DNA from 2 places in the Micromonospora chokoriensis genome. Region 1 is predicted to be linked to the other one. Evidence: riboswitches for the same ligand, from Rfam matches in the RefSeq annotation. Region 1 holds a riboswitch; the other holds the start of a gene.
What was found. A riboswitch is a leader RNA that binds a small molecule or an ion and turns the genes downstream of it on or off. The one in region 1 is predicted to bind S-adenosylmethionine.
Positions count from the first base shown of each region.

Region 1 (15,998 bases):
TCGGCGACGCGGGCGACCCGGTCGGCGGAGCTGGTGAGGCGGGTCAACGGTCGCGCCACCGTCCGCGCGACCGCCACACTGAGCAGCACCACCAGCGTCAGGATCAACGCCGCCGCGGCACCGACCAGGTACGCGGCGGTGAGCGCCCGCTGCTGCTCGGCGGTCGCCTCGGCGAGGACGTCGGCGATCAGCTTCTTCTCGACGAACTGACCGAGCCGAATCATCGTGCGGACGGCCGGGAAGAGCGCCTCCATCGGTACGGGACGGACCGCGGCGGCCGGGTCCCGGGCGCTGGTGGTCAGGAAGTCCGGGCTGGTACGAGCGGCCACGGCCGCGTCGTTGAGCTGGGCCACAGCGAGCTGTTCGGGCGTGATCAGGCCGCGGAAGCGTGCGTTGTCGACCTGGAGCGCGGCGATGCACGCGACGTAGCCGGCTACGGTGTCCGGGGTGCCGGCCGCCTTGACGAGCAGGCTCAGCGTGGCACAGGCGGCCAGGCCCTCGTCGGACCGGAGCAGACCGTCGAGAGCGAGCACCTGACGGCCGGGCAACGTGTCGGTGTCCACACCGATCACCAGTCGCAGGGACTCGATGATCCCCGTGTTGATCGGGCGGAACGTCTCCATCACCTGACCGGGGTTCGCGGTCCGGGCCAGCACGGCGGCCCGCAGGTCGACGAGGCTGGACACCCGGTCCAGGGCGCTGTCCACCCGGTCGGTCAACGCTTCGTTGCGACCGGCTCTCAGGTCGGCCACCCGGTCGTCCACGTCGGCGGACTTGCGGACCAGCTCGCTGCGTTCCACCCGGCCGAGCAGGTACCCGATGGAGAGGATGCGTTCCTGCTGCAACTCCTGGACCAGGCTGCCGACCCGGCTGGCGAGACGTACCCGCTCGGCGGTGTCGCCGGCCCGCTGTGCCGCGGCCACCCGGTCGAGCATGACCGGCACGGCCAGTCCGACCATGCTGAGCAGCGGGATCACCACGAGCAGGGCGAGCTTGCCGCGGATGCGGAGCCTACCGAGCAGCATCGAACGCCCCCCACTGTGCGGTCTCCGGTTCCCGGACGACGCCGACGGGTTGCGGCCCTCGGGGCTCGTTGACCGCTGGTTGCCACGGATCGTTGGGCACGGGGGTGTCAGTGCTCTCGGTGTGGTTGGCAGCGAGGGCGGCCCGGCGTCGGGCCCGGGCGGCGGCGTTGACCAGCAGCGCGGCGAGCCAGCCCAGCAGCAGCACCGCCACCACTCCCGCTGCGACGATCGACCAGCGGTCCCGGTCCAGCTCGTCGATGCGCTCGACCAGCAGGGCGTCGAGTTCGGTGAGGATGACCGGTTGCAGTTGACGCGCCGAGCGGTGCGTGTTGAGCGCGGCAGCTGCCAACTGGGCCTGGTCCACGACACCCGTGCCCCTGGCCGGGATCGAGTAGGCGGCCAGCGCCTCCACCGAGCGTTGGTAGGTGTCGAGCGGGGTCAGCACGTTCGCGCCGAGATCGGTGCTCTCCGAGCCGTCCACGGCGGAGCGCAGGTTGTCGACGAGGTCGCCGGCGGGTGTGAGTGCGGCCACCCGCAGACCGCTCAGCTCCATCAGGCCGCGGGCCTGCTCGGCGGCGGGCCGACGGGAGATCAGCGCACTCAGGTCGGCGAGCCGACCGGCGGCCACCACCGCCTCGGGCAACTCCTGGCCGGCGCTGTCCTGGAGGAAGAAGGAGTCGGCGACGGGATCCCGGACCAGCCCGGAGCTCTCCCGGACCTTGCGGTGCAGGGCCAGCAGGAGATCGGTGGCCTCCCCGTACGCCGTGTACGCGGACTCCGGGTCGGAGGCGCTGCGTCCGCGCAGCGCCTCCAGCTTGGCCCGTACGCCGGCCCAGCGTTCCTGGCTGAGGAGTTCGACGCCGATGCGCGCGTCCACCGCGGCGGCCTCCTCGACCGCCCGGTCCAACGCCTCCCGGGCGACCGGGCGGCCGTTGACGGTGGCGGACTGGGCCTCCACCAGGGCGTCGGTGACTCCGGCCAGGGCGGTGAGGTACTGCACGCCGAGCCGTTCGCGGGCGGCCAGGCTCCGGTCGTCACTGGTCTGTTGCCAGGCGAACGTGACGAGCAGCCCCACCGGCGCGAGTAGTGCCCCGATGAGCAGCAGGGGCAGCAGACGGCCCATGGTGGACGGCCGTCGACGGGCCCGCGGCGCGGGGACTGTCATGTGTTGTCTCCTCCGGCGGGGGCGCGGACTGGTGCGGTCCCGGGTAGCCGAACAGTCCCGTGCACCGGACCGGAAAACTAATCGAAACGCCCACTCAGCAGGCCTCGGTCGCCGAGTCAGGTTCGCGTCACTTCGAGCGATGTCACCATTTGTCCGCGTCTTGGGCACGCTCTGTTGCGTCGATGGGTGTGACATGGAGGGATCGGTATGGATATCCGGGAAAAGATCGGAATTCACGGAATCCGAAGTCAACTCGCTGGGCCGCGTCGGACGTTGCGCGCTCGCACCCCCATCCGCCACCGATCGGGGCAACCGGACGGACGTACGGCGGATCTCAGCCAACGCTCAGGCTGTGGGCCGTACCGTGTGCCGCATGACACCGCCGTCGCCGGCCGCGTGGTTCCGGCGTGCCCTGCCCACCCGCCGTCGCGCGATCGCCGCAGCGGCCGTCGTCGTGCTCCTGGCCGCCGCCGTGACCTGGGCCGTGTGGCCGCAGGGGGCGGGCGTACGCACCGAGGGCGCGATGCTCACCGTCCGCTCCGGACCTGCCGGCGACCAGCCGGTGGACCTGGACACGACCTTCTACCTGCCGGACGACGCGTCGTCGGGGCGGAAGGTGCCGGCGGTGCTGTTGGCGCACGGGTTCGGCGGCACGAAGGACTCGGTGCGTTCCGACGCGGAGGAGTTCGCCGGGCGCGGCTACGCGGTGCTCACCTGGACCGCACGGGGCTTCGGCCGCAGCGGTGGTCAGATCCACCTCGACAACCCGGACTACGAGGTGCGCGACGCCCAGCGGCTGCTGGACTGGTTGGCAGCCCGGCCGGAGGTGCGCACCGACGCCGCCGGAGACCCGCAGGTGGGCGTGGTCGGTGGCTCGTACGGTGGTGGGTTGGCCCTGCTGCTGGCCGCCCAGGACACCCGGGTCGACGCGATCGTCCCGATGATCACCTGGAACGACCTGTCCCGGGCGTTCCTGCCGGAGAGCACCGGCGGGGCACCGACCGAGGGAGTGTTCAAGAAGGGCTGGGCGGGCCTCTTCTTCGGTGGTGGGGGCAACGTGGGCTCCGGGCCGGCCGGGCTCTCCGGCGCGACCGCCGCCGGACCGCAGGGCGCGCCGGCGTCGGCCGGTCCGCCCAGCCCCGGGCCGGGCGCGGGCCCGGGTAACGGTCCCGGTAGCGTCCCGACCGGTGCCGCCGACCCGTCCTGTGGTCGCTTCGCCGCCGACGTGTGCGCCGCGTACCTGCGGATCGCCACCACCGGTCGCGCCGACCAGGCCGCCGTGGACCTGCTGCGTCGGTCCAGCCCGGCGGGCGTCCTGGACCGGATCAAGGCGCCCACCCTGCTGGTGCAGGGCGAGGCGGACACGCTCTTCCCCCTCGGCGAGGCCGACGCGAACGCGCGCGGTATCGCCGCCACCGGCACCCCGGTGCGCGTCGCCTGGTTCACCGGCGGACACGACGGCGGCAGTGGGCCCCGCTCGGACTCCGACCGGGTGAAGTTCCTGACCGTCCAGTGGCTCGACCACTACGTCAAGGGCGAGGGCGACGCACCCGGCGACGACTTCACCTGGTCCCGGATCGCCGGGTTCGACGCGCTCGACCGGGGCCTCGTCGCCACCGCCTTCCGCCGCGCCGACTACCCCGGCCTGGCCGGTGACGAACGCCGGGAGATCCCGGTCGCCGGTCCGGTCCAACCGGTCGCGAACCCGCCCGACGGCAACCCGGCCGCCATCTCCTCGATCCCGTTCGCCGGTGGTCTCGCCTCGCTGCTGGACGGCGTAGCAGGTGACGTGCCCGGCCAGCACGCCCGGTTCGAGTCGGCACCGCTGACCCAGGCGGTGGACGTCGCCGGGGCGCCCACGGTCACCGTGCGGGCCGCGTCGCCGACCGGCGAGGCGGTGCTCTTCGTCAAGCTCTACGACGTCGACCCGGACGGCGCGGCCACCCTGCCGAACGGGCTGGTCGCCCCGATCCGGCTCACCGGGCTGCCGCAGCAGGTGCAGGACGCCCGCCCGGTCACCGTGACGCTGCCCGCGATCGTCCGGCGGGTGGAGGCCGGCCACCGGCTGCGCCTCGTGGTGGCCACCTCCGACCAGGCGTACACCACGCCCGCGCCACCCACCGTCTACACGGTGGCGGTGGACGGCGCCGTCACCGTGCCCACGATCAGCGGCGCACCGATCCCCACCGCCGCGACGCTCTGGCGCTGGGTGCTCGCCGGCCTGCTCGCCGCCATCGCCATCGGGCTCGTCGTGGTCGTCGCCGTGGTCCGCCGCCGACACCGTCGCCAGGACCGCTCGGTGCATCCGGAGTACGCGGACACGCCGCTGGCCGTGCGCGCACTCCGCAAGGAGTACGCGGACGGCTTCGTCGCCGTGTCGAACGTGGACTTCGAGGTGCACCCGGGGCAGGTGGTGGGTCTGCTCGGACCCAACGGCGCCGGTAAGACGACCACCCTGCGGGTGTTGATGGGGCTGACCCAGCCGACCGCCGGGGAGATCTACGTCTTCGGCCGCCGACTGGTGCCCGGCTCCCCGGTGCTGTCGAGGATCGGCGCGCTCGTGGAGGGGCCCGGGTTCCTGCCGCACCTGTCGGGTCTGGAGAACCTGACGGCGTACTGGCGAGCCACCGGGCGGCCGTGGGAGGACGCGCAGTTCGACGCGGCGTTGGAGATCGCCGGTCTGGGCGACTCGGTGCACCGGAAGATCAAGAACTACAGCCACGGCATGCGTCAGCGCCTGGCCATCGCCCAGGCCATGCTCGGCCTCCCCGAGCTGCTGGTGCTGGACGAACCCACCGACGGGCTCGACCCGCCGCAGATCGCCGAGATGCGCCGGGTCCTCCAGCGCTACGCCACGGACGGGCGGGCGGTGCTGGTCTCCAGCCACCTGCTGGCCGAGGTCGAGCAGACCTGCACGCACGCGGTGGTGGTGAACAAGGGCCGGATCGTGGCGTCCGGGCCGGTGGAGGAGATCGTGGGCGAGTCGCCGAGCGTGCTGTTCGACGTCAGCGACCGGGTCGCGGCGCGGGCGGTGCTGGACCGGCTGCACGGTGTCCGGGTGCTGCCGGAGAGCGACGGTCAGTTGGTGGTCGACACCAACGGCACGGCCCGCAGCGAGGTGGTGGCCGAGCTGGTGCGCGCCGGCATCGGGGTGGACCGGGTGGTGCCCCGGCGCCGCCTGGAGGACGCGTTCCTCGCCCTGGTGGGCGAGAACTCTCGGGGAAGCGGTGACCGGTGATGGCAGGCTCTTCCGTCGAGACGCCGCTGGGCGTCACCGACCCGGCCGGCGCGGCCCGCGGTTACCGGGCGTCGGCCACCATGCCCTTCACGGCGGAGTTCCGGCGGCAGGCGTCCCGGCGGCGTACCCAGTTGGCGCTCGGCTTCATGGTGCTCCTGCCGCTGATCATCCTGATCGCCTTCCAGTTCGACTCCGGCGACGACGACAACGGCCGCAACGAGTTCTCCAGCCTGGTCGAGTTGGCCACCTCGGGCGGCCTCAACTTCACCCTGTTCTCGATCTTCGTGTCGGCGTCGTTCCTGCTGGTGGTCGTCGTCGCGCTGTTCTGCGGGGACACGGTGGCCAGCGAGGCGAGCTGGGGCAGCCTGCGCTACCTGCTGGCGGTCCCGGTGCCCCGGGCCCGGTTGCTGACGGTGAAGCTGGTGGTCGCGCTCGCGTACTCGGGGCTGGCCCTGCTGTTGTTGGCCGGCACCGCGTTGCTGGTCGGCACCCTGCGGTACGGCTGGTCGCCGCTGCGCAGCACCGTCGCCGCCGAACTGGAACCGACCGAGGGGCTGCTCCGGTTGCTGGCGGTGCTCGGCTACCTGGCCGTCGTACTCCTGGTGGTGGCCGGGCTGGCGTTCCTGCTGTCGGTGACCACCGACGCCGCGTTGGGCGCGGTGGGTGGGGCGGTGCTGCTGTGGATCCTGTCCAGCATCCTGGACCAGATCACCGCCCTGGGCGCGGTACGCGACTTCCTGCCCACCCACTTCAGCACCGCCTGGCTGGGATTGCTGTCGACCCCGGTGCAGACCGACGACGTGGTCCGGGGCAGCGTCTCGGCGATCAGCTACGCGACGTTGTTCTGGGGGTTGGCGTTCTGGCGCTTCACCCGCAAGGACATCACGTCGTAGCCGCTGCGCTCAGAGTCGACCGTCCGGCGGGCTCACCGACGACGGCACCGCGCTCGGTGCCGGAGGCCGGGCTGGACGCGTCGGCACCGGCGTGGCCGGGTCGGCCTTCTTCCAGGCGCTGACGCCGATCCGGCCGGTGTTGCCGAGGTCGACCGGCCCGTCCGGGTCGACGTCGGCGGCCGGTTGCCCGGCAGCGGGTGTCACGGTCAGGTACCTCCCGTTCGTGGCGACCACTGTCGAATCGGTGACGAGGTTGCGCCAGAGCACCACGGCGGTGGCCCGTTCGGCGGGGGCGAGGGTGACCGGCCGGGGCGGCTGGTCGAAGCCCGAGGTGATCTCCTTGGCGCCGTTGACCACGCGCAGCATGACCGGCTCGCGCTGTTCGTCGAACAGGTGCAGGATCGGGTACCCGTTGAGCTGGTACGGGCGGTCGCCGCAGTTCACCAGCTCAAGGCCGAGGGCGCGTAGGCCCATCGCGGCGTCCGACCCGGTGGACCGGATCTGCACGCCGGAGGCCGGACACACCGCCAGTGGTTCGACGCCGGCCGACGGGGTGGGGCTCCGCACGGCCGGCGGCGGGCCCGTCGGATCTCCGCCCTGGCCGCGATGGTCACCGGGGGTGCAGGCGGTGAGCAGAAGAACCCCCGCGACCGCTGCGCCGGCCCGTCGTCGAGGTGTCGTAAGGCTGGAGATCATCTGTCGATCCTCGCCCATCGAGGTGTCCCGCCACCGCCCGACCCTCGCAGCGCCGGTCGGGCCGTTCCAGGGCGGCGCTTCCGCCAGGCAGCCGGACAGGTGCCATCCACATTATGGGAGCGTGCCCACGGGGCGTTTGCCTGTGTTGTTCGCGCATTGGTGCAGGTCGGTGGCTTGGCAGCCTCCTCGCGCCGCGCGGAGCGCTCGACGCGGAGCGCTCGACAGCGGTACATTCCGACCGGGGACTTTCCCACTAGCAAGGAATTTATAAGCTTCGATACTTTCATGCCTCACATTGAAGAGATCTGTTTCCTTCGATGGAGGTACCCATGAACGTCACTCGGCTCGGCGGGCCGACCCTGTCCCTGTTCCGCATCGTGATCGGTCTGCTGTTCGCGCTGCATGGTCTGACTTCGGTCTTCGGGTTGTTCGGCGGCAACCCCATGACCGGCCAGGCGGTACCGGTCGGCACCTGGCCCGGCTGGTGGGCCGCGCTGATCCAACTGGTCTGCGGCGCCCTGGTGCTGGTCGGGTTGTTCACCCGACCCGCCGCCCTCCTCGCGTCCGGCTCGATGGCGTACGCCTACTTCGTCGTGCACCAGCCGGACCATCTGCTGCCGCTGCAGAACGGGGGCGAACTGTCGGCCCTCTTCTGCTGGTCGTTCCTGCTGGTCGCCGCGCTCGGCGCCGGCCCGTGGGCACTCGACTCACTGCTCTTCCGACGCCGCACCGACGCTCCGCCGTCCTCGGTGGCCGAACCCAGCCCGGTGTCCGTCTGACCGCACCCGTTCCGCGCGTCGCCGGAGCTCCGACGAGGGGTTCCGGCGACGCGCGCCGGGGGAGTGGTCCGGGGAGCGGTCCGTCGGGTGATGCCGTACACGATTCAGCTCCAAAGGATGCGCGGGAGAGGTTGGGCCCCCGCCGGGCGCGGCGGTCGGGCCGGTGGGCGGCAGGGCGGTCAGGCCGGCGGGCGGGAGGTGAGGACCGCGTCCAGGAGACCGGGGTAGAGCTTGTCCACCTCGTCGCGGCGGAGCCGTACCAGGCGGCTGGTGCCGGCGGCGCGGGTGCGGGTCAGGCCCGCCTCGCGCAGCACCTTCAGGTGGTGGCTGCGGGTCGCCTTGGAGATGCCGAAGTCGAAGCTTCCGCAGGCGGCCTCGCCGCCCTCGGCGAGCGCACGGACGATCTGTAGCCGCACGTCGTCGGCGAGTGCGGCCAGCACGGCGGTGACCGGTACGGCGGACAGTTCGGGCTCGTGCGGCTCCATGTGACCAGTGTAACCCTTGTTCGACAATTCTCGAACAAGCTCCTACTGTCGGTGTCGTTAGTTCGACGATACTCGAACATTGGAGCTGTCGATGCGATCCCGCGCCGTCGCATACCCGCTGATCGCCGTCCTCGGCTGGGGGGTGATGTTCCCGGTCCTGGCCAGCGCGTTGAACCGGGTCGACCCGCTCAACCTGACCACCGCCCGTTACCTCCTCGCCGCCGTCGTACTGGTCGCCATCCTGCTGCTCCGCGAGGGTGCCGACGCGCTGCGGCCCGGCACCCGGCTGGTCGAGGTGGTGGTGCTCGGAGTGGTCGGCTTCGCCGGCTTCAACCTGCTCACCAACCTGGCGCTGGAGCACGCCGCCCCGCAACAGGTGTCGCTCTTCGTGGCCACCACCCCGGTGATCACCCAACTGGTCCGTTGGGCCCGGGACGGCGTACGCCCGAGGCCGCTCCTGCTGAGCCTCTCGCTGGTGGCGCTCCTCGGTGTCGGCCTGGTGATCACCCGCGGAAGCCTGGCCGGGCTCGGCCAGTTCGGTCTCGGCGGGCTGATGATGATCGGCGCGGTGCTCGGTTGGGGCATCTACACCCACGGCGCCACCCGCTTCGGCGAGTGGTCGCCACTGCGCTTCACCACCCTGACCGCGCTCGCCGGCACGGCCGCCATGCTCGTGCTGAGCATCGGCGCCGACGCCGTCGGCTGGCAGCACGCGCCCGGCGTCGCCGACCTCGTGGCGGTCACCCCGCAGTTGGCGTACGCGGTGCTGGTCGGCGCGGTGGTCGCGGTCCTGGCCTGGAACACCGGTGTGCAGCGACTCGGTGCGGCCAACGCGGCGCTGTTCATGAACCTGGTCCCGGTGACCACCTTCGTCGTGCAGATCGTCCGCGGCTACCGCCCGGTCGGGATCGAGCTGGCCGGGGCGGCGCTCACCATCGCTGCCCTGGTCGCCGCCAACGTGGTGACCCGCGCACGCACCGCCCCCGCCTACCAGGCGACCGCCGTCGCCGACCCGGTGGCGGTAGTCGACCCGGTCGCGGTGGTGAGTCGTTAGCTAGGCGGGCCGGGTCAGTTCGACGGCGACCAGACCACCGGCGGGGTGGTTGAGCACGACGCGGTAGTCGCCGACCCGGCCCTCCTCCCGCTCGGGCTGCGCAGCCTTGGCGGCGGTGATCCGGCGGTCCAGCCAAGCGTCGAGGCTGTCGCGGTCCGCACCGACAGCGAGAGCCCCGAGGGCGCAGTCGTCGATGAACTGCCGCCCCTCGCCGGTGAGCGGTCGATCGCCCGGACCGCTGGCCCCGCAGTACACGCCGCGCAGCCGCTTCTCCTGGTCGACGAGCAGCGTCACCTGCCGGGTTCCGCTGGCCGCGTCGCCGGCTGCCCCACTGTGCCGGGTGGCGGAGCCGAAGTACGGATTGCTGTAGAGCCGCAGCTTCCACCGCGCTGCCAGCCGCTGCAGCAACGCCTGGGGATCGACACCAGCCATCACGGTGTCGCCGTTGTCGAAGGGTGAGCGAGTGGGCGCCGGGTTGGCCCCGTTCAGGGAAGCGTCGGGCACGGCGGAAGACCCTGCGGGCGCGCTGGTGTCCGGCCCGACCGCGCCGGGAGGGCCCGGGGCGGCGGCGCTCGGTGTGGTCTCAGCCGCGTCCCGCTCCACCTGCGGGTCGTCGGTCTGTCTGGTGACGGCGACCACCACGGCGACGACCAGGGCCGCGACGGCCAGTACGAGGGCCAGCCACCACAGTGGTCGCCGATGTCGGTGCTGCTCGGGAGAGTCGGTCGAAGGCTGGCCGGCGGCCTGGTCGATGGTCATGCGCGTGCCACCATGCTCGATCCCCGTTTCATCCACCCCGCCGAGCCGTCGGGGAATGCCCGATGTCTACCACGAGGCATCGACACACCCAAGTCTGTCGTGCGCACCTCTGTTATGGCTAGCGTGACCGAAGGTCACGTCCTACCTACACGGCTCCGGTCAGCACTCCACCCTCGTCTCCGGCACCACAAAGACCGACCGGACGGTCCTGGTGAGCTGGGACAACTCGATGATGCTGTGTTTCGGCGACGGTTACCGGCAGCCCCTTCGGCTCGTACGCAGCCCTGTACGGCCAGATGGACCTGCACCAGATCGTCTGCTCGATCGACCAGAACTCGGCGAACTGGCAGGACAAGTGGGTGTCGCTGGGTTGGACGTGGCTGTACACCGCCGCGCGTACGGCAGGGCCCCGCGTGTCGGTCGATGGCGGGGCTGGTCGAACTGTTCACCACGCGGGACGCCCGTGGGTGTCCCGCGTGGTGTTGCGTAGACTCGGCGGCACAACTGCATACCTCATCCAGAGGGGCTGAGGGATACGGCCCGACGACGCCCCGGCAACCACCCCGTGCGCTCATCGCTGAGCGACAGGCGGGGCAGGTGCCAATTCCGTCCCCGCCGCACCGTGCGATGCGGGGAAAGATGAGAGGAATCTCGACATGACGTCGACGCTCGTCGCCTCCGGCATCGACACCTCCGCCAGCCCCGCCCGCGCCTTGGTCTGCCGTGCCTGTTCGGCGCGCTACCCGCTCGTGGCCCAGCACGCCTGTTACGAGTGTTTCGGCCCGCTGGAGGTCGACTACGACACCGCCGCCCTGGCGACGGTCACCCGGGAGCAGATCGAGGCCGGGCCGAAGAACATCTGGCGGTACGCCGCACTGCTCCCCGCCGGTCAGGACCCGACCACCCGGGTCACCCTCGACCCGGGGCTGACCCCGTTGGTGGCGGCCCCGCACCTCGCCGCCGAGCTGGGCATCACCGCGCCGCTCTGGGTCAAGGACGACAGCGCCAACCCCACCCACTCCTTCAAGGACCGGGTCGTCTCGGTGGCCCTCACCGCGGCGAGGGCGCTCGGCTTCACCCGGTTCGCCTGCGCGTCGACCGGCAACCTGGCCAACTCGGTGGCCGCACACGGCGCCCGTGCCGGAGTGCCCTCCGTCGTCTTCATCCCCAGCGACCTGGAACAGGGCAAGGTCATCACCACCGCCGTCTACGGCGGCGAGCTGGTCGCGATCGACGGCTCGTACGACGACGTCAACCGGCTCTGCGGCGAACTGGTGGAGACCGACGAGTTCGAGGACACCGCGTTCGTCAACGTCAACGTCCGGCCGTACTACGCGGAGGGCTCCAAGACCCTCGGCTACGAGGTCGCCGAGCAGCTCGGGTGGCGGATCCCCGCGCAGGTGGTCATCCCGATGGCCAGCGGCGAACTGCTCACCAAGATTGACAAGGCGTTCACCGAGCTGGTGGAGATCGGCCTGGTCGAGGCGCCGGCCGGCGGGTGGAAGGTCTTCGGCGCCCAGTCGGCCGGATGCAACCCGATCGCCGTCGCCCTGCACGACGACGCCGACTCGATCACCCCGGTCAAACCCACCGGCATCGCCAAGTCGCTCAACATCGGCGACCCCGCCGCCGGCCTCTACGCGCTGGAGGCGGTCCGCCGCACCGGCGGCTGGATGGAGTACGCCGACGACGACGAGATCCGGGCCGCCATCCGCGATCTGGCCCGCACGACAGGTGTCTTCGCGGAGACCGCCGGCGGTGTGACGGTGGCGGTGCTGCGGAAGCTGGTCGAGTCCGGTCGGCTCGACCCGACCGCGGAGACCGTGGTGTTCAACACCGGCGAGGGCCTGAAGACCATCGACGCGGTGGCCGGTCAGGTCGGGCCGACCCACCGCATCAAGCCCTCGCTGCGGGCGGCCCGCGACGCCGGTCTCCTCGGCTGATCCCGCATCGTCCGGACGGGGCCGGGCGATCCGCCGGGTAACTGGGTTTTCGCTGTGAGTGTGGAAAACCCGCCGCTACGGACTTGACGGCAGGAACCGGACGGCGCAAGATGCTCCGTGCGGGAGGGCATTTCGCCGAAGACTTTTGAAGTTCTTACGACCCAACGCCGGAGGCGTTGTGCGAGTGTCCCTCCCGACCACGTTCGATCGGGCCAGCGAGTAATTCGCTGGCCCGATCGCTTTTCCCGGGTGCACGCTCAGCGGCATGAGCATCACCATCACGTCGTTCGACGGCGCCGACCGGGTGGCTGTCGACGAGGCGTACCGGATCGGGTCGACGGCCAACGACGTCGACCTGCCGGACTTCCCGCCGTTCTGCCGGCGACGCTTCGACGCGCTGATCCACACGCCGATGCCCGGCACCCGTTCGCTCTGGGCGCTCGCCCGACTGGACGGTGTGCCAGCCGGCTACCTCCAACTGGACCTGCCCCAGTTGGACAACACCGAGAACGCCACTGCCGAGCTGGTCGTGCACCCCGACCTGCGTCGGCGGGGCGTCGGGCGGGCGCTGCACGAGTACGCGGCGCGTCTGCTCCGTGAGCACGGGCGCAAGCGGGTCGTCGCGATGGCCGTGTCCGCGCTGCCCGGCGGGCCGGCACGGTCGGCGGCCGGTGACGCCTTCGCCGCCGCCACCGGCGCCAAGTCCGCGTTGGCGGAGGTGCGTCGCCGGCTCGACGTCGGCGGGATCGACCGGGTCGCGTTGCGCGCGGCGCTGGCCGAGGCCCGACCCCGGGCCGAGGGCTACCACTCGGTCTGCTGGCAGGGAACAACCCCGCAGGAGTACGTAGCGGACATCGCCCACCTGGACGGCCGGCTGCTCATGGACGCTCCCATGGACGACGTGCAGTGGGAGCCGGAGCAGGTCGACGCCGACCGCATCCGCGGCAACGAGCGTGCCCTGGACGCCAGGGGGCGGCGGCGCTACCACCTCGGGATGCGACACGAGGCGTCCGGTCGGCTGGTCGCCTGGACCCTGCTGGACGTGGGCGCGTCCGCCGACTGGCACGCGTTCCAGCAGATCACCATCGTCGACCCGGCCCACCGTGGGCACCGGCTCGGCCTGATCGCCAAGGCGGAGAACCTGCACCACCTGCTCACCCACGAGCCGGCGGTCCGCGTGATCGACACGTTCACGCCGCCAGCAACAGCTACATGGTGGCGATCAACGAGCAGCTCGGCTTCCGCCCGGTGGACGCCTGGACCGACTGGCAGCTCACCCTCTGACGGGCATTCGCGCTACTGCTCGCGGTCGGTCCTCAGGCATGATGGCGGGCATGACGGAGACCCCGCATCCCCTGTACGAGAGGCACGCCGACACCCTCAACCGTGCGCTGACCGCGATCACGGAGCGGGGCTACTGGTCCGCCTATCCCGAATCTCCCAGCCCCCGGGTGTACGGCGAGACCGCCGCCGCCGACGGCAAGGCCGCCTTCGAGGCGTACCTCGGTGGTGATTTTCCGCTCGACCAGCCGGGCGCCGGTGTGCGGGTCGCCACCGAGACGAGCCCGTTCGGGGTGGAGTTGGCGGTGCGGTACCCGCACGCCGGTCCCGGCGAGCTGGTGAGCGCCGCCACCGCCGCGCTGCCCGTGTGGCGCGACGCCGGCCCGCAGGCCCGGGTGGGCGTCTGCCTGGAGATCCTCGACCGGCTGCACAAGCACATCTTCGAGCTGGCCAACGCGGTGCAGTTCACCAGCGGGCAGGCGTTCGTGATGGCCTTCCAGGCCGGCGGCGCGCACGCGCTGGATCGTGCCCTGGAAGCGCTGGCGTACGCGTACGCCGAGATGACCCGGCACCCGGGCACCGCCGGTTGGGAGAAGTCCGCCGGCAAGGGCGACCCGCTGCGGATGACCAAGACGTTCCACGTGGTGCCGCGTGGGGTGGCGCTCGTCATCGGCTGCAACACCTTCCCGACCTGGAACTCGTACCCCGGGCTGTTCGCCTCGCTCGTCACCGGCAACCCGGTGATCGTCAAGCCGCACCCGCGCGCGGTGCTGCCGCTGGCCATCACCGTGAGGTACGCCCGGGAGGTGCTCGCCGAGGCCGGCTTCGACCCGAACCTGGTCACGCTGGCGGCCGAGGCCCCCGGCGAGAAGCTCGCCAGCGACCTGGCCCTGCACCAGGCTGTCAAGATCGTCGACTTCACCGGTTCCACCGAGTACGGCGACTGGCTGGAGACGCACGCCCGGCAGGCGTCGGTCTACACCGAGAAGGCCGGTCTGAACACCGTCGTCATCGACTCCACCGACGACTTCGCCGGCATGTGCCGCAACCTCGGTTTCACGCTGACCCTCTACAGCGGTCAGATGTGCACCACCTCGCAGAACATCCTCATCCCGGCGGGTGGCATCGAGACCGACCAGGGGCACAAGAGCTTCGACGAGGTGGCCGGCGGCATCGCCGCAGCGGTCGGCAAGCTCACCGCCGACCCGGCCCGGGGTGTGGAGCTGACCGGCGCCATCGTCAACGACGGGGTGTTGGAGCGGCTGGCCGAGGTCACCAAGGTCGGCGAGCCGGTGTTGGAGTCGCGGGCCGTGGACCACCCGGCGTACGCCGACGCGGTGGTGCGTACCCCGACGATCGTGAAGCTGGCCGCGGACGACACGGAGACGTACGGCCGGGAGTGGTTCGGGCCCATCTCGTTCGCCATCGCGACCGACTCGACGGCGCACAGCCTGGAGCTGCTGCGTCGCACGGTCGGTGAGAAGGGCGCGCTCACCGCCGGGGTCTACTCGACGGACGAGGCGGTGCTGGACGCCACCGAGGCGGTCGCGGTCGAGGTGGGGGTGCACCTGTCCTGCAACCTCACCGGCGGTGTCTTCGTGAACCAGTCGGCGGCGTTCTCCGACTTCCACGGCAGTGGTGCCAACGCGGCGGCCAACGCGGCCCTGACCGACGGCGCGTACGTGGCGAACCGCTTCCGCATCGTCCAGTCCCGACGCCCAGCCTGACGGCCCCCAACGGCCGAAGTGATCAAGAGGTTTGCGTCAGCGCGAGGCGATCCCTGACGCAACCTCTTGATCACCGGACGCTGGCGGGAGGGGGCGGGGGAGGAGGCGGGTTGGGTTAGGCTGCGCGGCGCATTTGGAGCTCCGTCATCGCGGGGATGTTGGGGTGGGGGACCCGTACGCCGGTGTCCTCGAAACCGAGCCGTTGGTAGGCGCGGTAGGCACGGTCGTTGCCCACCACGACCTCCAGCAGCAACTCCGGTCGGCCGCAGGACCGCGACCAGGCGGCCACACCGTCGATCAGCTCACCGAGCAGGCCGCTGCCCCGCCAGGTCGGCGTGACGTAGACGGCGTAGATCACCGTCAGCCCCGCCTCGGTCGGAGCGATGGTGCCGCCGGCGTGCCCGACCAGCCGTCCACGGCCCGGGTCCGCGACGAACTGAGCGTTGTTCGGGCCGGCGGAGGTGTACGCGACCCGGGCGGCGTACTCGGCGTGGGACCGGGCCGCCGCCTCCGCGATCGTCTCCAGGAAGGCCAATGGCGCGTCGGCGAGCATCTCCAGGCGCAGCGCCCGCATCCGGGCGGCATCCATCGGCCGAACCCGGCGGATCTCCGCCTGCCGCAGGCCGGGCGAACCGGTGTCGATGGTCATGTCCGCATGCCTACCACAGGGCCGGATCCGGTTCCGGCCGCGCCACTCCTGCCGCCGGTAGCCCCTGGGCGATCCACCGGATCCACCACCCTGGATCCGGTGGATCGGAAAAGCGGTCCGCCGACGATGATCCAGCCGCATTGAAGTATGCCCGGTTTGTGGTCGTGCGCGGCTGTCACTCCTCGTGTAGCGTGCGATTTCGGTCACCGCTTTCAATGGCCGTCATCGATTGCTGAGGCGGTGCTCCGATGGCGTCCGGCTGTGCCGGGCGCCGGGCAGGCAACGCCGCGCAGAGTGAGGGAAG
Region 1 covers NZ_LT607409.1:1,756,744-1,772,741, forward strand. The annotation lists gene GA0070612_RS08265 (sensor histidine kinase) at 1-1,025, opposite strand, end outside; gene GA0070612_RS08270 (hypothetical protein) at 1,012-2,190, opposite strand; gene GA0070612_RS08275 (alpha/beta fold hydrolase) at 2,564-5,428, shown strand; gene GA0070612_RS08280 (ABC transporter permease) at 5,428-6,321, shown strand; gene GA0070612_RS08285 (DUF4232 domain-containing protein) at 6,331-7,017, opposite strand; gene GA0070612_RS08290 (DoxX family protein) at 7,347-7,796, shown strand; gene GA0070612_RS08295 (ArsR/SmtB family transcription factor) at 7,976-8,281, opposite strand; gene GA0070612_RS08300 (DMT family transporter) at 8,373-9,335, shown strand; gene GA0070612_RS08305 (hypothetical protein) at 9,336-10,094, opposite strand; SAM riboswitch class I at 10,605-10,740, shown strand; gene thrC (threonine synthase) at 10,751-12,037, shown strand; partial or broken gene GA0070612_RS08315 (GNAT family N-acetyltransferase) at 12,303-13,321, shown strand; gene paaN (phenylacetic acid degradation protein PaaN) at 13,372-15,045, shown strand; gene GA0070612_RS08325 (GNAT family N-acetyltransferase) at 15,161-15,694, opposite strand.

Region 2 (15,998 bases), 2.6 Mb from region 1:
CACATGTCCGAACGGCACACCGCACTGCGTTCGATGCACGATCTGGGCCTGGCGGCCTGGTTCGGCGGCTCCCTCATGGGTGCCTTCGGCGTCAACGGAGCAGCGGCGAAGATCAGCGACTCGACTCAGCGACTCCCGGTCGCGTCGGCGGGGTGGTCCAAGTGGACCCCGGTCAACGCGGCGGCGATCGGCGCCCACCTGGCCGGCGCGGTCGGCGAACTGGTGACCGAGAGCCCACGGGTGGCGGCTCAGTCCGGCGTCGGCCGGGCCAGCGCCATCAAGACCGCGTTGACGATCGGCGCGCTGGCGGTGACCGGCTACAGCCGACTGGTCGGCATGCGGCTGGAGAAGGCCGGTGGCCCGTCGGTGAGCGGCGCCACCGAACCGAACCACCAGACGCCGGCGAGCGTCGCCTCCTCGCAGCGGCAGATGAAGTTGCTTCAGTGGGCCATTCCGGCGCTGACCGGAACGCTGGTGGTGGTCACCGCCTACATGGGCGAGCAGCAGAAGCCGGGGCAGGTGTTCCGGGGAATGCTCGGCCGGGCCGGTGGGATGAGAAGCGCTCCGAAGGGCATGATCAAGATGGCCGGGATGAGCAACGGCAAGCGACCGATGGCGATGGCCGGACGCTGAACGTCGGGCCGGTGGGCGTCCCGCCGCCACCTCGACGGCGGGACACTCTCCGGCCCCACGCGAGCGCGTCGGCACCGAACGACGATCGCCCGCGGCGACGCGGGCGCGTACGACGGCAGCAGCGTCCCGTCCGTTCGCCGCTACCGGCGGACGCGCAGGGACGGCACATCGTCCGCCGACGGCGGCGGACCGACGAGCGGGGTGGCCATGGCGGCGGACAGCGGACGCGGCGGCGACAACGACCGGCTGGAGCCGGAAGCGGTGCAGCCGTGGGGCACCGGCGACGGTTTCGACGCCGACGCGCCCTGGGGCACCGACGAGGACTCGCCGATGGACGAGGGCAGCGAGGAGACCGCGGTGCCCGGGGGACGGCGCGGGGAACGACGCGCGGGCGCACCGGCGGGCCGACGCGACCCGGCCGGACGGCACGGATTCGGGTCGGTGGAACCGACCCGTACACCGATGGCCGGACCGGGCGCACCACCCGACCCGGCGCCCAGCGGACGGACCTTCCCGGACGACGCCGACGTCGGCGAGTCGACGCAGGACGCTCTGCGCACCCGGGGCCGGCGCTCCTAGGGTCGCCGTCAGCCGGTGGCCGACGTGGCCCGCGCGCGGTCGTCGAGCATCGTCTCGGCGAGCAGTTGCGCCAGCCGGGTGGCGTCGCGTTGTGCCTGCCCGGCGCAGCAGTTGTTGAACAGCACGTGCAGGTCGTCCGTGTCGGCGGCCAACTCGGCCAGCAGCCCGGCCCAGTGCGCGAGCTCGTCCTCGGCGTACGCGTACCGGAACTTCTCCTGCTTGTCGCCACCGCCCCAGGCCTCGCTGTGGCCGTGGAACCGGACGATCCCCGGCTGCGCCGTGGTGGTCAGGATCGGCGGCACCGACGACGGATGCCCCTGCGGCATGTCCACGCAGACCACTGACAGGTCGTGGTCGCGCAGCAGGTCCAGGGTGCCCGGTGCCGCCGGGCCGTCGAACCAGGACCGGTGCCGCAGCTCCACGCCGACCCGCCACGGACGGCAGCGCTGCGCCAGCTCCACGATCCGACGCTCGGCGGCGGCGCTGCGCGCCAGCCACGGCGGGAACTGCAACAACACCGCGCCGAGCTTGCCGGCCGCCGCGATCGGGTCGAGGGCCGCGCGGAAACGGGCCCACAGCTCGTCGTACGCCTGCGGCGGCAGGTCGCGTCGGCGGATCCGGCTCGGGCCGGCGGACGGGCGCAGGTCCCGGGGCAGCGCGGCGACCGGCGTCGGGTGCCCGGTGAAGAGGCTGAAGGCCTTGACGTCGAACGTGAAGTCGTCCGGTGTGGCGTCGACCCAACCGTGCGTGGTCTCGGGCACCGGGATCGCGTAGTAGGACGTGTCCACCTCGACCAGTGGGAACCGACTGGCGTAGAAGCCCAGTCGGCGGGCCGGCGTGCCGGCCGATCGCGGGTACCACCCGGAGCGCAGCAACGACTGGTCCGCCCAGGACGACGTGCCCACCTTGATGACACCCATGTCATTCAGTGGACAGCCACGGACGGGGATCGGCAACCGCTGGGCGGGTGTCGGGGGCCGGGAAGTGTCGGTGCCTCGTCCTACGGTGACACCGAGGTTCGACGGACAGCGACGAGGGGTGGCACATGACCAGCACCGAGCAGCTCACCGGTGAGCGGGCCGACCTGCTAGAGACACTGCGTAAGCACCGGGGTTTCCTCCTGCACACCGTCAACGGGCTCACCGACGAGCAGGCGGCGGCCCGTCCCACCGCCAGCGAGCTCTGCCTCGGTGGCCTCGTCAAGCACGTGACCAACGTCGAGCACCGGTGGATGCTCTTCGCGGTGGGCGGCGCGGAGGCGATGGAGCGCGCCGAGGTGGACTGGGTCGGTCAGTTCCGGATGGCGCCGGGCGAGACCCTGGCCGGGCTGGTCGAGCGCTTCCAGGAGGTGGCCGACCACACCGACGAGCTGCTCACCGCCCTCGACCTCGACGTGGCACACCCGCTGCCGCAGGCGCCCTGGTTCGAGCCGGGTGCGAGTTGGACGGTCCGGCGGGTGTTGCTGCACCTGATCGCCGAGACCTCCCAGCACGCGGGCCACGCCGACATCCTGCGGGAGTCGATCGACGGCGCCAGGACGATGGGCTGACCGGCCGTCCCCGGCCGCCGCAGGTTCACGCCCCGCTGCGCGGCAGCCGCCGCTCAGTGCGGGCATCCCCCGGCCGCTCAGCGCAGGCGGGCACCGGGCCGGTGGGCCGTGGTCCGGTCCCTGGCGTAGGCGTCGGAGCGACCCCAGCGGCCGGGGATGTCGAGCAGTTCCAGCCGACCGAAGCCCTCCGGCACGGCGGGGTTGACCAGCAGGTTGTCACCTGTGGGTCGCAACCCCAGCATGGTGCCCAGCAGCATCAGCAGCGCCCCCGACGACCACGCCTGCGGGCGACCGGCGGCCGGCAACTGGACGGGATACTTCGTCAAGGAACGATCGTGGCCGGCGATCATCTCCGGCACGGCCCCACCGAGGGTGTGCGCCATGTCGAAGATGCCGGCCGTGATCGTGGCCGCCTGTGCGTCGAACCGGTAGCGGCGCAACCCGGCGGCGATCACGGCGTTGTCCGCCGGCCACACCGCGCCCAGATGTGACCCCATCGGGTTGTACGGACGCTGCCCGGTGGCGAAGCTCCGCACCCCCCAACCGCCGAACAACCGCGACCCGACCAGGTGTTCGGCGACGGCCCCGGCGCGGTGGTCCGCGACGATCCCGCTCCACAACAGGTGTCCCATGTTGGACGACAGCGCGTCGACCGGCTCGCCGTACGGGTCGAGCGCCAACGCGTAGTACTCCTGGTGCGGCAGCCAGAAGTCCCGGTTGAAACGCTCCTTGAGTGCTGCGGCCTCCCGCTCCAGCCGGTCGGCGTACGCGGGGTCGCCCCAGAAGTGCCGCGCCAGCCGGGCGCCACGCCTCTTCGCGTCGTACGCGTAACCCTGCAACTCGCAGGTGGCGCGGGGAAGGGCCGGTTGGTGGCCGTGCGCATCGGTGATGGCGTCCGGGGTGTCCTTCCAACACTGGTTGACCGCGCCGCTGCGCTCGTTGCGGCGCTGGTAGCGCACGTAACCGTCGCCGGTCAGGTCGCCGTACTCGTCGATCCAGTCCAGCGCCATGCGGACCGGTTGGCGCAGCTCGTGCACCAGGGCCGCGTCACCGGACCAGCGCTCGTACTCGTCGAGCAGGATCACGAAGAGCGGGGTGGTGTCCGCCGCGCCGTAGTACAACGCGTTCGCCCGGTCGCCGAACGCGCCGGACTCGCCGTAGCGGAGGTGGGCCAGGATCTTGCCCGGCTCCTCGTCCAGTTCGTCGTCGAGTTGTGCGCCCTGGAGGAACGCCAGCATCCGCAGCGTCGCGGGGGTCAACTCCGGGGTGAACGCCATCGTCTGCAGGCAGGTGATGATGCTGTGCCGTCCGCACAACCACATCGTCCACGGCAGACCGGCGATCGGCACCCGCTCGGGGGACGACCACGGCTTGTACCGCAGTGCCGCCAGGTCGGCCAGGGCGCCGGAGTACATGTCCTCCAACCCGTCGCGTTCGGCGACCAGCGTCGGGGCCCGCTCCATCCAGTTCGCCAGGTCCTCGCGCATCCCGCCCCGCACGGCCCGCTGGTGCGACTCCAGGGAGGCGCGTACGTCCTGGCCGCCCTCGCCGCCCATGTTCATCGCGATGTGCAGGTCGGTCTCCCACTTGCCGTCCGGGGCGACCCGGATCCGGAACGTCATTCCCTCCTCGTCGACCTCGACCGGGGCCGTGCTCTGCACTGTGGTCTGTCGAACGAACCGTTGCCGCTGGTAGCGCAGCACGAGCTGGCGTCCGGTCGAGTCCGGGGTGACCTGGACGACCCGCCGCCGGAGGTGGCCGATCTCGGCGATGTCGGTGAAGTCGCTGCCCATCTCCAACCGGACGGTGAACTCGGCCGGCTCCGCCGAGTGGTTGAGCACGGTGATCTTCTCGTGCATGCAGTCGTGGATCGAGCGGTGCCGGATGATCGACACGTCGGCGTCGACATAGTGGCTCGCCGCGCCCGGGACCAGGAAGTACCGGGTCTCGAAGTACGTCATGTCGTCGCGGGACAGCGCGTTGATCCGTTCGCCGTCGATGGTGAGCACCCAGTGGGACAGGAAACGCGTGTCGTACGCGAAGAGACCGACGGGTGTGCGCGCTTCGGCCTCGATGTCGCCCTGGGCGTCACTGATGGCGAACACGTTGCCGGCGATGACATGCAGCAGTTCCTGCTTCACGATCGACCCTCCCGAGCGGCCGTCGCGGGCCGGGCGGCCAGGGCGGCCCGACCCAGCTCCCGAGGGTGGCGGGCGCCGGCCGGTCCCGCGAAGATCCGTCGCAGCACCAGCAGCAGGCGCATGTCACCCTGCATCGTCAGCTCGTTGCGCAGCATCGCCGCTCCGGGATGCAGCTCACCGTTGACCATGCTGTCGAACACCCAGCGGTCGGCGCGGACCACCAGGTCGGCGTCGTCATCCGAGCGGGTCACCTGGACGTGCTGGTCGGCGACTCTCAGGTACCAGTGGTCGGTGCAGCCGTCGCTGCGTACGTCCAGCCGCAGCGTTCCCCTCGTGGTCTCCGGCAGGTCGGGGCGCCGACCGTCGTCCAACTGTTGCAGGTACCGCTCTGCCGTCGCGCCCATCAGGTCCCCTCCCCCACGCTTCTCCGCAGGATCGCCCGCGCCCGGGTGAGACCGGTTCACCCGAAACGGGTGAGACGCACCGCCGGCCAGTTTGGGCCGTGGCGAAGGGGGCAGCCACCGACTCCGTCGAGCGAGGGAGCACCGGATGCGCGCGCTGCGGTTGCCGGAATGGAGGTCGACGCCGGAGCTGGTCGAGGTCCCCGACCCGACACCCGGGCCGGGTCAGGTGGTGGTCCGGATCGGCGGTGCCGGCGCCTGCCATTCCGACCTGCACCTGATGGACGAGTTCGAGCCCGGCACCATGCCCTGGAATCCACCGTTCACCCTCGGCCACGAGAACGCCGGCTGGGTGCACGCCCTCGGCGACGGGGTGACCGGGCTGTCCGTCGGGCAGCCGGTGGCCGTCTTCGGCGCGTGGGGCTGCGGCACCTGCGCCCGGTGCCGGGTCGGTGTCGACACGTACTGCGAAAACCCATCCGGCGCTCCGGTGCCCAGCGGTGGCGGCGGGCTCGGACTGGACGGGGGGATGGCCGAGTTCGAGCTGGTCCCGGACGCGCGGCACCTCGTACCCCTGCCGGAAGGGCTGGATCCGGCTGACGCCGCGCCGCTGACCGATGCCGGGCTCACCCCGTACCACGCGGTTCGCCGCTCCTGGCCGAAGCTGCCGCCCGGCAGCACGGCCGTGGTGATCGGAGTCGGCGGGCTGGGGCACGTGGGCGTACAGATCCTGAAGGCCACCACCGCCGCCCGCGTGCTCGCGGTGGACAACCGCCCCGAGGCGTTACGGCTGGCCGAGGAGTGCGGTGCCGACCGAACGATCAGCTCCGGTCCGGGTGCCGCCGAGGAGATCCGGCAGGCCACCGGCGGTCGGGGCGCCGACGTGGTGCTGGACTTCGTCGGCACCGATGCCACCCTCGCCCTGGGCGTGGCGACGGCCCGCACGGTGGGCGACCTGACCATTGTGGGTCTCGGCGGCGGCACCCTGGCGGTGTCGTTCTTCTCCGTGCCGTACGAGGTGAGCATCGCGACCACCTACTGGGGTAGCCGCCCGGAACTGGTCGAGGTGCTCGACCTGGGCGCCCGTGGTCTGATCCGGCCGACGACCACCCACTTCGCGTTGCAGGACGCGCTCGACGCGTACCGGCAGATGCGCGACGGCACGCTGCAGGGCCGGGCCGTGATCGTGCCGTGAGCGGTCAGCCGGTTTCGAGCAGGCCGCGCAGGTAGCCGGCCTGACCCACGTGTTGCAGGTCGTCCTCGGCGACGCTGACCAGCCCGACGCCGAGGGTGACCGGCGGGTCCCACCCCTCGTCGACGACGCGGTCCAGGTCCGCCGCCGGGCGCAGGCCGGCCAGGAACCTTCCGGTACGCGACGCGACGGCCAGGTACCGCCGAGCGCGGTCGCCCGAACCTCGGCCGCTACGGTGATCGAATGGTCGCGGCGGTGGAGTTGTACCTGGACCCGGACGCCACCCGTCGGATCCGGGTGCTGTGGGACGCGCTGGAGACCGAGGGAGTGCAGAGCATGCGCTCGCTGCTGGAGCAACGTCACCGTCCGCACGTCTCACTGGCGGTGGCGCCCCGCTTCGACCCGGAGCAGGTCGCCGCGGCCCTGCACGGGACGGTCGTCGCCGCTCCCCTGCGGCTGGAGTTCCAGCACGCCGGTCAGTTCGTCGGTCGGGTGCTCTGGCTCGGTCCGACGCCCACCCCGGAGCTGCTGGCCCACCATCGCACGGTCCACGACCGGCTCGCCGCCGCCGGCATCCCGTTGGCCGAGCACTACCAGCCGGGCCGTTGGGTGCCGCACTGCACGCTCTCCATGCGGGTGCCGAACGCGCTGATGGCCGCCGCGGTGCGCCGTTGCCTGGAGGTGTTGCCGCTGACCGCGACGGTGGTCGGGGCGGCCCTCACCGACCACGCGCGGGGCATCGCCCACCCGCTGCCCTGACCCTGCACAAAAATGTCCGGTTTGGCGGGCGTCAGTCGGGAAACCGAAAAGAAGCGGTGGTCATGAGGCCTGACGTGGGATGGTTCGACGTAGATGCCGTCCTGCCGAGCGTGTCCCGCCCGGCCGGCCGCGCGGGGTCACGCCGCGCTGCCCACGGCGGCTTCGACGAGGAGGGGCAGTGCCTATGCAGGCTCAGCGCAGGCCACCGCGAGCGGAGCGGAGCCAGAGCCGGGACGACCGGACGGCCGGCGGTATGACCGGGGCGGCCACGCCCCTGACGATCTGGGCCGCCGCCGTCCTGCTCGGCCGGATCAGTGCCGGCGACGACGACGTCGAGGACGAACGGCACATCCTGCGCGGCATCGAATGATCCTCGGCGGGCGGCTCACAGCCAGCCGCGCCGCTTGAAGATCAGATAGAGGGTGCCGCAGACCAGCAGCATCAACAGCAGCGCGAACAGGTAGCCGAAGCGCCAGTGCAACTCCGGCATGTGGACGAAGTTCATGCCGTACACGGTGCCGATCAGCGTGGGCGCGAACAGGATCGCGGCCCAGGACGAGACCTTCTTCAGCTCCTCGTTCTGCGCGTAGCTGGCCGCCGTGAGGCTCCGCATCTCCTCGTTCTGCTGCTGCGAGACGAGTGTGGCGTTGACGGTGAGGATGTTCTGCAACAGGTGCCGGAACCCGTCCACCCGTTCCACCACCTGGGTCAGGTGGTCGGTGACGTCCCGCAGGTAGCGGCGCAGCTCCTCGTCCGTGTCGGCACTGCCCGCCCCGTCGGCCAGCGCGTCGAGCACCGCGAGCAGGGGTCGCGCGGCGCGCTGGAACTGGATCACCTCGCGGCTCAGGCCGTAGATGCGCCGGCTCGCGTTCGGGTCACCACCGAACACCTGGGTCTCGATCTCGTCGATGTCGTTCTCCAGCCCGGCAACGACCGGCGCGTACCCGTCGACGACCTGGTCGAGGATGGCGTACAGGACCGCCTCGGGGCCCCGGGCGAGCATCTGCGCCTCGACCTCCATGCGCCGCCGCACCGCGGCCAGGTCCGGCGCCTCACCGTGCCGGACGGTGACCACGAAGCCCGGCCCGATGAACAGATGCAGCTCGGAGAACTCGACCTCCTCCCGGAGGTCGTCGTAGCGGGCGGCGCGCAGCACCACGAACAGGGTCTCCCCGTAGCGTTCCAGCTTGGGTCGCTGGTGGGCGTTGATCGCGTCCTCGACCGCCAGGTCGTGCAGGCGGAACTCCCGCGCCAGTGAGGTGATCTGCTCGATGTCGGGCCGGTACAACCCGATCCAGGCCATCGCGCCGTCCTGCTCCTGCAGGCAGCGGTACGTCTCGGCGAGGCCGGACGGGGAGGCGAACCGGTGCCCACGGAGGTAGACGGCGCTGTCCACCAGGCCACCGACGGGCGGGGTGGGCGACTCCGTGGGCGGTGGCACGCCGACGGGCGTCTCGTACTCGTCGAGTTGGCGACCGAAGCCCCCACCCGGGCGGAAGCGACGGCCACCGACCATGCCCTGTCCCCTCCCCGGTGACGCCCGGTCCGGCACGACTCCCGCCACCGCGGGGCCGCTGCTTCCCCCCTGCCCCGCGCCCGAAACCCGCTGGGACGCGGGGTGGGTTCCCCGCACCGCCGGACGGGCGGCCGACCGTGGGCGGATACTCACGGTTACCAGGGGCGGGACTGACGGGGGACGCGCCGGTGGAGGTCGACAAGCGCGCGGGCCGGCTGCGGGAGTGGCTGCTGCGTGCCGGCGCCGAGGAGCCCGTGCAGCACCCGGGGCCGCACGGACGCCCGCCGGAGCACCGGCACCACCCCTGGTGGAAGGTGATGTGCCTGACCGGTGTCGACTACTTCTCGACGCTGGGCTACCAGCCGGGCATCGCGGCGCTCGCCGCCGGGGCGCTCTCGCCGGTGGCGACCCTGGTGCTGGTGCTGGTGACCCTGCTGGGCGCCCTGCCGGTCTACCGACGGGTGGCGGCGGAGAGCCCGCACGGCGAGGGCTCCATCGCGATGCTGGTACGCCTGCTGAGCTACTGGCCGGGCAAGTTGCTGGTGCTGGTGCTGCTCGGCTTCGCGGCCACCGACTTCATCATCACCATCACCCTCTCGGCGGCCGACGCCACCGCGCACATCGACGAGAACCCGTTCTGGCCCGGCGGGCTCAAGGGACACGAGGTGCTGCTCACGCTGCTGCTCGTGGCGCTGCTGGGCGCGGTGTTCCTCAAGGGATTCACCGAGGCCATCGGGATCGCCGTCGTCCTGGTCGCGCTCTACCTGACGCTGAACGCGGTGGTGATGGCCGACGCGCTGTGGCGGGTGGTGACGCACCCGAGCGCCGTCGAGGACTGGACCACCACGCTGACCACGAGCCACGGGGATCCGTGGATGGTGGTCGCCCTGTCGCTGGTGGTCTTTCCGAAGTTGGCGCTGGGTCTGTCCGGCTTCGAGACCGGCGTGGCCGTGATGCCGAGCGTGCGCGGCGACCCGCAGGACTCCGAGGCGCGACCGCTGGGCCGCATCAGGGGCGCTCGCCGGCTGCTCACCACCGCCGCCGTGATCATGAGCGTCTTCCTGATCACCAGCAGCGTGACGACCACGATCCTGATCCCACCGGAGGCGTTCCAGGCCGGCGGGCCGGCGAACGGCCGCGCGTTGGCCTACCTGGCGCACGCGCATCTCGGGGAGGTGTTCGGCACCGTCTACGACCTGTCCACCATCGGCATCCTCTGGTTCGCGGGGGCGTCGGCGATGGCCGGGCTGCTCAACCTCGTACCCCGCTATCTGCCTCGCTACGGCATGGCCCCGACCTGGGCACGGGCGGTCCGGCCACTGGTGCTGGTCTTCACGGCGGTGGCGTTCCTGATCACGATCGTCTTCGAGGCCAGCGTGGACGCGCAGGGCGGCGCGTACGCCACCGGGGTTCTGGTGTTGATCACCTCGGCCACGACGGCGGTGACCCTCGCGGCGGTGCGGCACCGGCAGCGCGGCCGCACTGTCGCGTTCGGCACCATCGCGGTGATCTTCGTCTACACCACGCTGGCGAACGTGGTGGAACGCCCCGACGGCGTCAAGATCGCGGCCTGTTTCATCGGCGGGATCATCGTGGTCTCGCTGCTCTCCCGGTTGTCGCGCGCCTTCGAGCTGCGGGTCGACCACGTCGAGCTGGACCCGGTCGCGACCCGGATGATCGACGGGCGCGACGGACGGCGGATCCGCCTCATCGCCCACGAGCCCGACGGCCGGGGTGAGGCGGAATACCGCGCCAAGCTGGCGCAGACCATGGCGGACAACGACTTCCCCGACGACACCGACGTGCTCTTCGTCGAGGTGCACGTCAGCGACCCGTCGGACTTCGAGACCGAACTGGTGGTGACCGGCAGACTGGTCGACGGTCACTTCCCGGTGCTCAGCCTGACCAGCTCCGCGGTGCCCAACGCGCTCGCCGCCCTGCTGCTGGAGATCCGCGACCGGACCCGCCGGCGTCCCCACATCTACTTCCAGTGGACCGAGGGCGGCCCGGGCCGCAACGTCCTGCGCTACCTGGCGTTCGGGCAGGGTGAGATCGCCTCCGTCACCCGGGAGATCCTGCGTCGGCACGAGCCCGATCCGCGCCGACGACCCCACGTGCACGCCGGCTGACGGGAGTGCCGGCCACCCATCTCCCCTGGTGAGCGTGGTCATAACGACTGGACGACCCACCCGTGCCTGCTGCTAGCCTCGGCGCAGGTCATGAGCGCCAGCGCGAAGCCCCGGCTCGCTGGCCGGCAACCCTCCTCCGCGGTGGGGTGCCCCGGGTGAAGACCAGGCACCGACAGGACGTCGGTGCAAGCGTGGCCTGGCACCCAGGTCAGCACAGACCCGGGAGAACCATGCACATCCTCAGCACCACTCCACCGACCGACGTCGCGGGCGTCCGCGCCGGTTGGCCCTCGCCGGCACTGACCCGGCGGCGGCACGTGGACATGATGCGAATGTGCAGCGCCGCGTGTCGACGCGGCACCACGCACTAGCGCAGCCCTCCTCCCGAACCTCCCTCACCGGTACGCCCGTCGGGCGCACCGCCGGCGACGCACATCCGTGCGCGCCGGACGCGACCTTCCCGGAGACACCCGTGCGACTTCTTCCTGCCCTGACCCGTGCCACCGCCCTGGGCGCGGCCGCCGTGCTGGCCGCCACCACGCTCACCGCCTGCGGCGGCGACAGCTCGTCCGACACCGGCGCCAACCCGTACGGCCTGGCACAACCGGGCGTGCTGCGGGCCGGCACCCTGACCGACGCCCCGCCGAACGTGTACCTCAAGGACGGCACGTTCACCGGCTTCGACAACGACCTGCTGACCGCCGTGGCCGGCAAGCTCGGCCTCCGGGTCGAGTTCGTCGGCACCGACTTCTCCGCGTTGCTCTCCCAGGTCAACAACCACAAGTTCGACGTCGGCAGTTCCTCGATCACCATCACCGAGGCGCGGAAGAAGACAGTCGACTTCGGCAACGGTTACGACTTCGGCTACTTCGGCCTGGACGTCCCGGCCGGCTCGCCGATCACCGGCTTCGACCAGCTCGCCGGCAAGCGGGTCGTGGTGGTGCAGGGCACCGTGCAGGACGACTACGCCACCGGCAAGCAGCTCGACCCGGTGCGGGTGCCGGACTACAACGGCGCGATCAACCAGCTCAAGGCCGGCACCGCCGACGCGTGGATCGCCCCGGCGGAGATCGGCGAGAAGTCGGCCGCCGACAGCAACGGCAAGATCACCGTGGCGGCCAAGCAGCTCAGCCCGGCACCCACCGCGTACGCGTTCGCGAAGGGCGGCGACAAGCTGCGCGAGGCGCTGAACAAGGCTCTCGACGAGGTCATCGCGGACGGCACCTGGAACCGGTTGCAGGCCCAGTACTACCCCGGCCGGCCGATCCCGGCGGACTTCACGCCGGGCAGCGGAGCGGTGGCGGCACCGTCCGCGTCGGTCGCGCCGTCGGCGTCCACGTCGGCGTCGGCCGCGTCCTGAACCGGTGACGAGCGAGCGGGACGGTAGGAGAGACGACCGATGGATCCGTTGAGCACCCTGTGGGAGACGTTCTTCGACCTCGACGCGATGCGCGAGGCGCTGCCCGAGATGCTGACCGTCGGGTTGCCGAACACGCTGATCCTGGCGGTCTCCGCCGCCCTGCTCGGCTCGGTGCTGGGCCTGCTGTTGGCCGTCGCCGGGATCTCCCGCAGCCGGTGGTTGCGCTGGCCGGCGCGGGTCTACACCGACGTGTTCCGGGGGCTGCCGGCCGCGGCGACGATCCTGTTGATCGGCGTCGGGCTGGCACCGCTGGGCATGCGGGTCTGGGGACCGGACCCCTACCCGTTGGGGATCCTGGCGCTGTCGCTGATCGCCGCCGCGTACATCGGGGAGATCTTCCGCTCCGGCATCCAGTCGGTGGAGGCCGCCCAGTTGGAGGGCGCCCGCGCGCTCGGCTTCTCCTGGTCCGACGCGATGCGGCTGGTGATCATCCCGCAGGGCGTCCGGCGGGTCCTGCCGGCCTGGGTCAACCAGCTCATCGCGCTGATCAAGGACTCCAGCCTGGTCTACTTCCTCGGCCTGGTGGCCAGCCAGCGGGAGCTGTTCCGGATCGGGCAGGACTACGCGGCCACCACCGGCAACGAGTCCGCGCTGCTCCTGGCCGGGCTCTTCTACCTGGCGCTGACCGTTCCGCTGACCCACGTCGTCAACGGGATCGACCGGCGGCTGCGCCACGGCCGACCAGCCACCGCAGCCGCCGACGAGGACGACGACCTCCCGCTGCCCGCCACCGTCCAGGGAGACCGGCGATGACCACCGACACCACCACCTCGGTCAGCCTCGACGTACGGGACGTGCACCTCGCCTTCGGGCCGAACCGGGTGCTGCGCGGCGTCGACCTCACCGTGCCGCGCGGGGGGACGGCCTGCGTGATCGGCCCGTCCGGGTCCGGCAAGTCGACCCTCCTGCGCACCATCAACCGGCTGATCGAGCCGGACCGCGGCGACGTGCTGTTGGACGGGCGCAGCGTGCTGGGCGACGACCCGGACGGCCTGCGGCAGCGGGTCGGCATGGTCTTCCAGCAGTTCAACCTGTTCCCGCACATGAGCGTGCTGCGCAACGTCACCCTCGCGCTGCGTCGGCTGCGCAAGCTCGGCGAGGACGAGGCGGAGGCCGTGGCCCGGGCCCAACTGGACCTGGTCGGGTTGGCGGCCAAGGCCGACGCACGCCCGGCGCAGCTCTCCGGCGGTCAGCAGCAGCGGGTCGCGATCGCCCGGGCGCTGGCGCTGCGGCCCGAGGTGATGCTCTTCGACGAGGCCACCTCGGCGCTCGACCCGGAGCTGGTCAAGGGCGTGCTCGGGGTGATGGCCGACCTGTCCGCCGCCGGCATGACCATGGTGGTGGTCACCCACGAGATGGGCTTCGCCCGGCAGGTCGCCGACACCGTCGCCTTCATGGACCGGGGCGTGGTGCTGGAGGCCGGGCCGCCCGAGGCGGTCTTCGAACGGGCCGAGCACCCCCGGCTCCGCCGGTTCCTGTCCCAGGTGCTCTGAGTCGCGGCGGCACCCGGGCGGTCACTCGTGGGGTCCGCGCCCCAGCAGCCGGATCTCCTCGTTGTCCAGGGCGGCCTGAAGCTCCTGAAGCACCAGGTCGTCGATCTCCCGGTTGTCGCGCAGACGGGTGACCTCCCGACGTTTGTGGGCCAGGACGCGCAGGCGCAGACGACGTTCCAGGCGGCGCTCCTCGGCGGTGCTCCCACCGCTCTCGTTGAGGTCCTCCAGGTGCCGCTGGTACTCGGCGCGCAGCCGACGGACCGACTCCTCCTGCGCGCCGACCTCGGCCGCGACCTGGGGCAGAGCGGCCAGGCCCGCCTCGGTGGCCCGCCGCCGGGCGTGCCGGGCCTCGTCGACGCGTTCGGGGTCGCCGACCAGCCCCGCCCAGTGCACGACCAGCGGCAGGGTGGTGCCCTGGAGCAGCATGATCAGCACGATCACCAACGCGGTGACGAAGATGATCAGGTCACGCTCGATCACCGGTTGACCGTCGACGGTCACCGTCGGCACGGCCAGGGCGGCGGCCAGCGACACCGCGCCCCGGAAGCCGGACCAACCGGCGACGGTCCCCACCCGCCAGCTCGAGGGCCCCTGGCTCGGGTCCATGATCCGGCGCCGTCGCAGCCTGGCGATCTGCGAGGTGAGGTAGACGAACAACAGCCGGGTGCCGATGACGACGAGGGTCACGACGAGCACGATCACCAGGGCGCGCTCGGGCGAGGTACTGGTGATGCCCCGCACCGCGCGGGGTATCTGCGTACCGAGGAGGACGAACAGCCCGCCGTTGATGAGGAACGTGGACAGGTCCCAGAACGCGTACGCCAGCACCCGGGACCGGGCGCGGATCACCCGTGGACCGGCGTAGGAGAGCACCAGACCGGCGACCACCACCGCCAGCACACCGCTGGCGTGCACGGCATCGGCCAGCAGGAACGCGGCGAACGGCGTGAGCACGCTCAACGCGCCCTCCCGAAGCGGGTCGTCGAGCCGTTTGCGGACCAGCACCACGGCCACCCCCACCAGCGCACCGGCCAGGACGCCGCCGACGCTGGCGCCGACGAACTCCTCACCGATGCGCAGCGCGCCCGGGTCCGCGCTGTGCACGAGCAGGCCGACGGCCACCGCGAAGATCACCAGGGCGGTGCCGTCGTTGATCAGACTTTCGGCGTGCAGGGTGGTGAGCAGCTTTCGGGGCAGCCGTTTCGCGAGCCCGGTGACCGCTGCGGCGTCGGTCGGGGCGAGGACGGCGCCGAGCACCCAGGCGGCAGCGGGGTCCACCCCGAACGCCTGCGCGGTGAACGAGACAGTGACCATGGTGAGGACCACCAGCACCACGGCGAGCGACCCGATCACCGGAAGGTTGGCCCGGATCTCGCGCAGACTGATGGTGAGGCTCTCCCGGTACAGGATCGCCGGTAGGAAGATCAGCAGCACCAGCTCGGGTTCCAGGGTGACCTCGGACAGCGGAGGCGTCAGGCCGAGCAGCACCCCGAACGCGATGAGCAGGACCGGCGGGGCCACCCGGTACCGTCCGCCGAGCGTGGTGCCGATCAGGACGGTGACGCCCAGCACCACGATCATGACGAGCGCCTGCACGGCGTACCCCCTCGATCGTCGCCGGCGGTGGACGCGCCGGTCCTTCCATCTGACCGCACCCACCGGCGGGTTCCGAGGAGAATCGGCAAGTCGCCGTGGACGGCGAACGACGATCAGCGGGCGGGAGCGGCCGTCCGGGCCCGGTCGCCGACCGCGCGGGCGACCTGGCGGTGCGCGGCCGATTCCTCCGCGCGGCCCAGTGCACCGGCCAGGGCGGCGAGGTGCCCGGCCACCGGGCCGACGGTGAGCACGCCGCTGCCGGCAGCCAGTTCCTCCGCCGCCGGCAACAGGTCGGCGTGAACCCGTTCCATCGTGCCCCGGTCGCCGAGGACACGCGCCGCCCGACCGACGAGGCAGAGGCGCACCTCCCGGAGAAGATCGTGCGGCCCTTCCGGAAGTGCCCGCAGGGCCGCTGCCGCAGCGTCCCGGTCACCGTCGGCGAGCAGCAGCAACGGCCGGACCCACGGCTCGTGCGGCCCCCAGTCCATCGTCGCCCAACCCGCCCCGCCCGGAATCGGTCGGTCGAGCGCGTCGGCCCCGTCGTCGACGGCGTCGGCCAGCCGCAGGCCGAGCAGCGCGAGCGGGAGCAG
Region 2 covers NZ_LT607409.1:6,081,183-6,097,180, forward strand. The annotation lists gene GA0070612_RS27525 (hypothetical protein) at 4-633, shown strand; gene GA0070612_RS27530 (hypothetical protein) at 841-1,212, shown strand; gene GA0070612_RS27535 (DUF72 domain-containing protein) at 1,221-2,132, opposite strand; gene GA0070612_RS27540 (DinB family protein) at 2,258-2,761, shown strand; gene GA0070612_RS27545 (amylo-alpha-1,6-glucosidase) at 2,839-4,902, opposite strand; gene GA0070612_RS27550 (SCP2 sterol-binding domain-containing protein) at 4,899-5,306, opposite strand; gene GA0070612_RS27555 (NAD(P)-dependent alcohol dehydrogenase) at 5,452-6,498, shown strand; gene GA0070612_RS27565 (2'-5' RNA ligase family protein) at 6,739-7,254, shown strand; gene GA0070612_RS31680 (hypothetical protein) at 7,433-7,624, shown strand; gene corA (magnesium/cobalt transporter CorA) at 7,640-8,770, opposite strand; gene GA0070612_RS27575 (amino acid transporter) at 8,959-10,899, shown strand; SAM riboswitch class IV at 10,986-11,097, shown strand; gene GA0070612_RS27580 (ABC transporter substrate-binding protein) at 11,372-12,259, shown strand; gene GA0070612_RS27585 (amino acid ABC transporter permease) at 12,299-13,072, shown strand; gene GA0070612_RS27590 (amino acid ABC transporter ATP-binding protein) at 13,069-13,812, shown strand; gene GA0070612_RS27595 (Na+/H+ antiporter) at 13,834-15,408, opposite strand; gene GA0070612_RS27600 (BTAD domain-containing putative transcriptional regulator) at 15,522-15,998, opposite strand, start outside.
Region 2: linked by a shared signal. The riboswitch ahead of GA0070612_RS27580 (ABC transporter substrate-binding protein) and the one ahead of thrC (threonine synthase) in region 1 are both predicted to bind S-adenosylmethionine.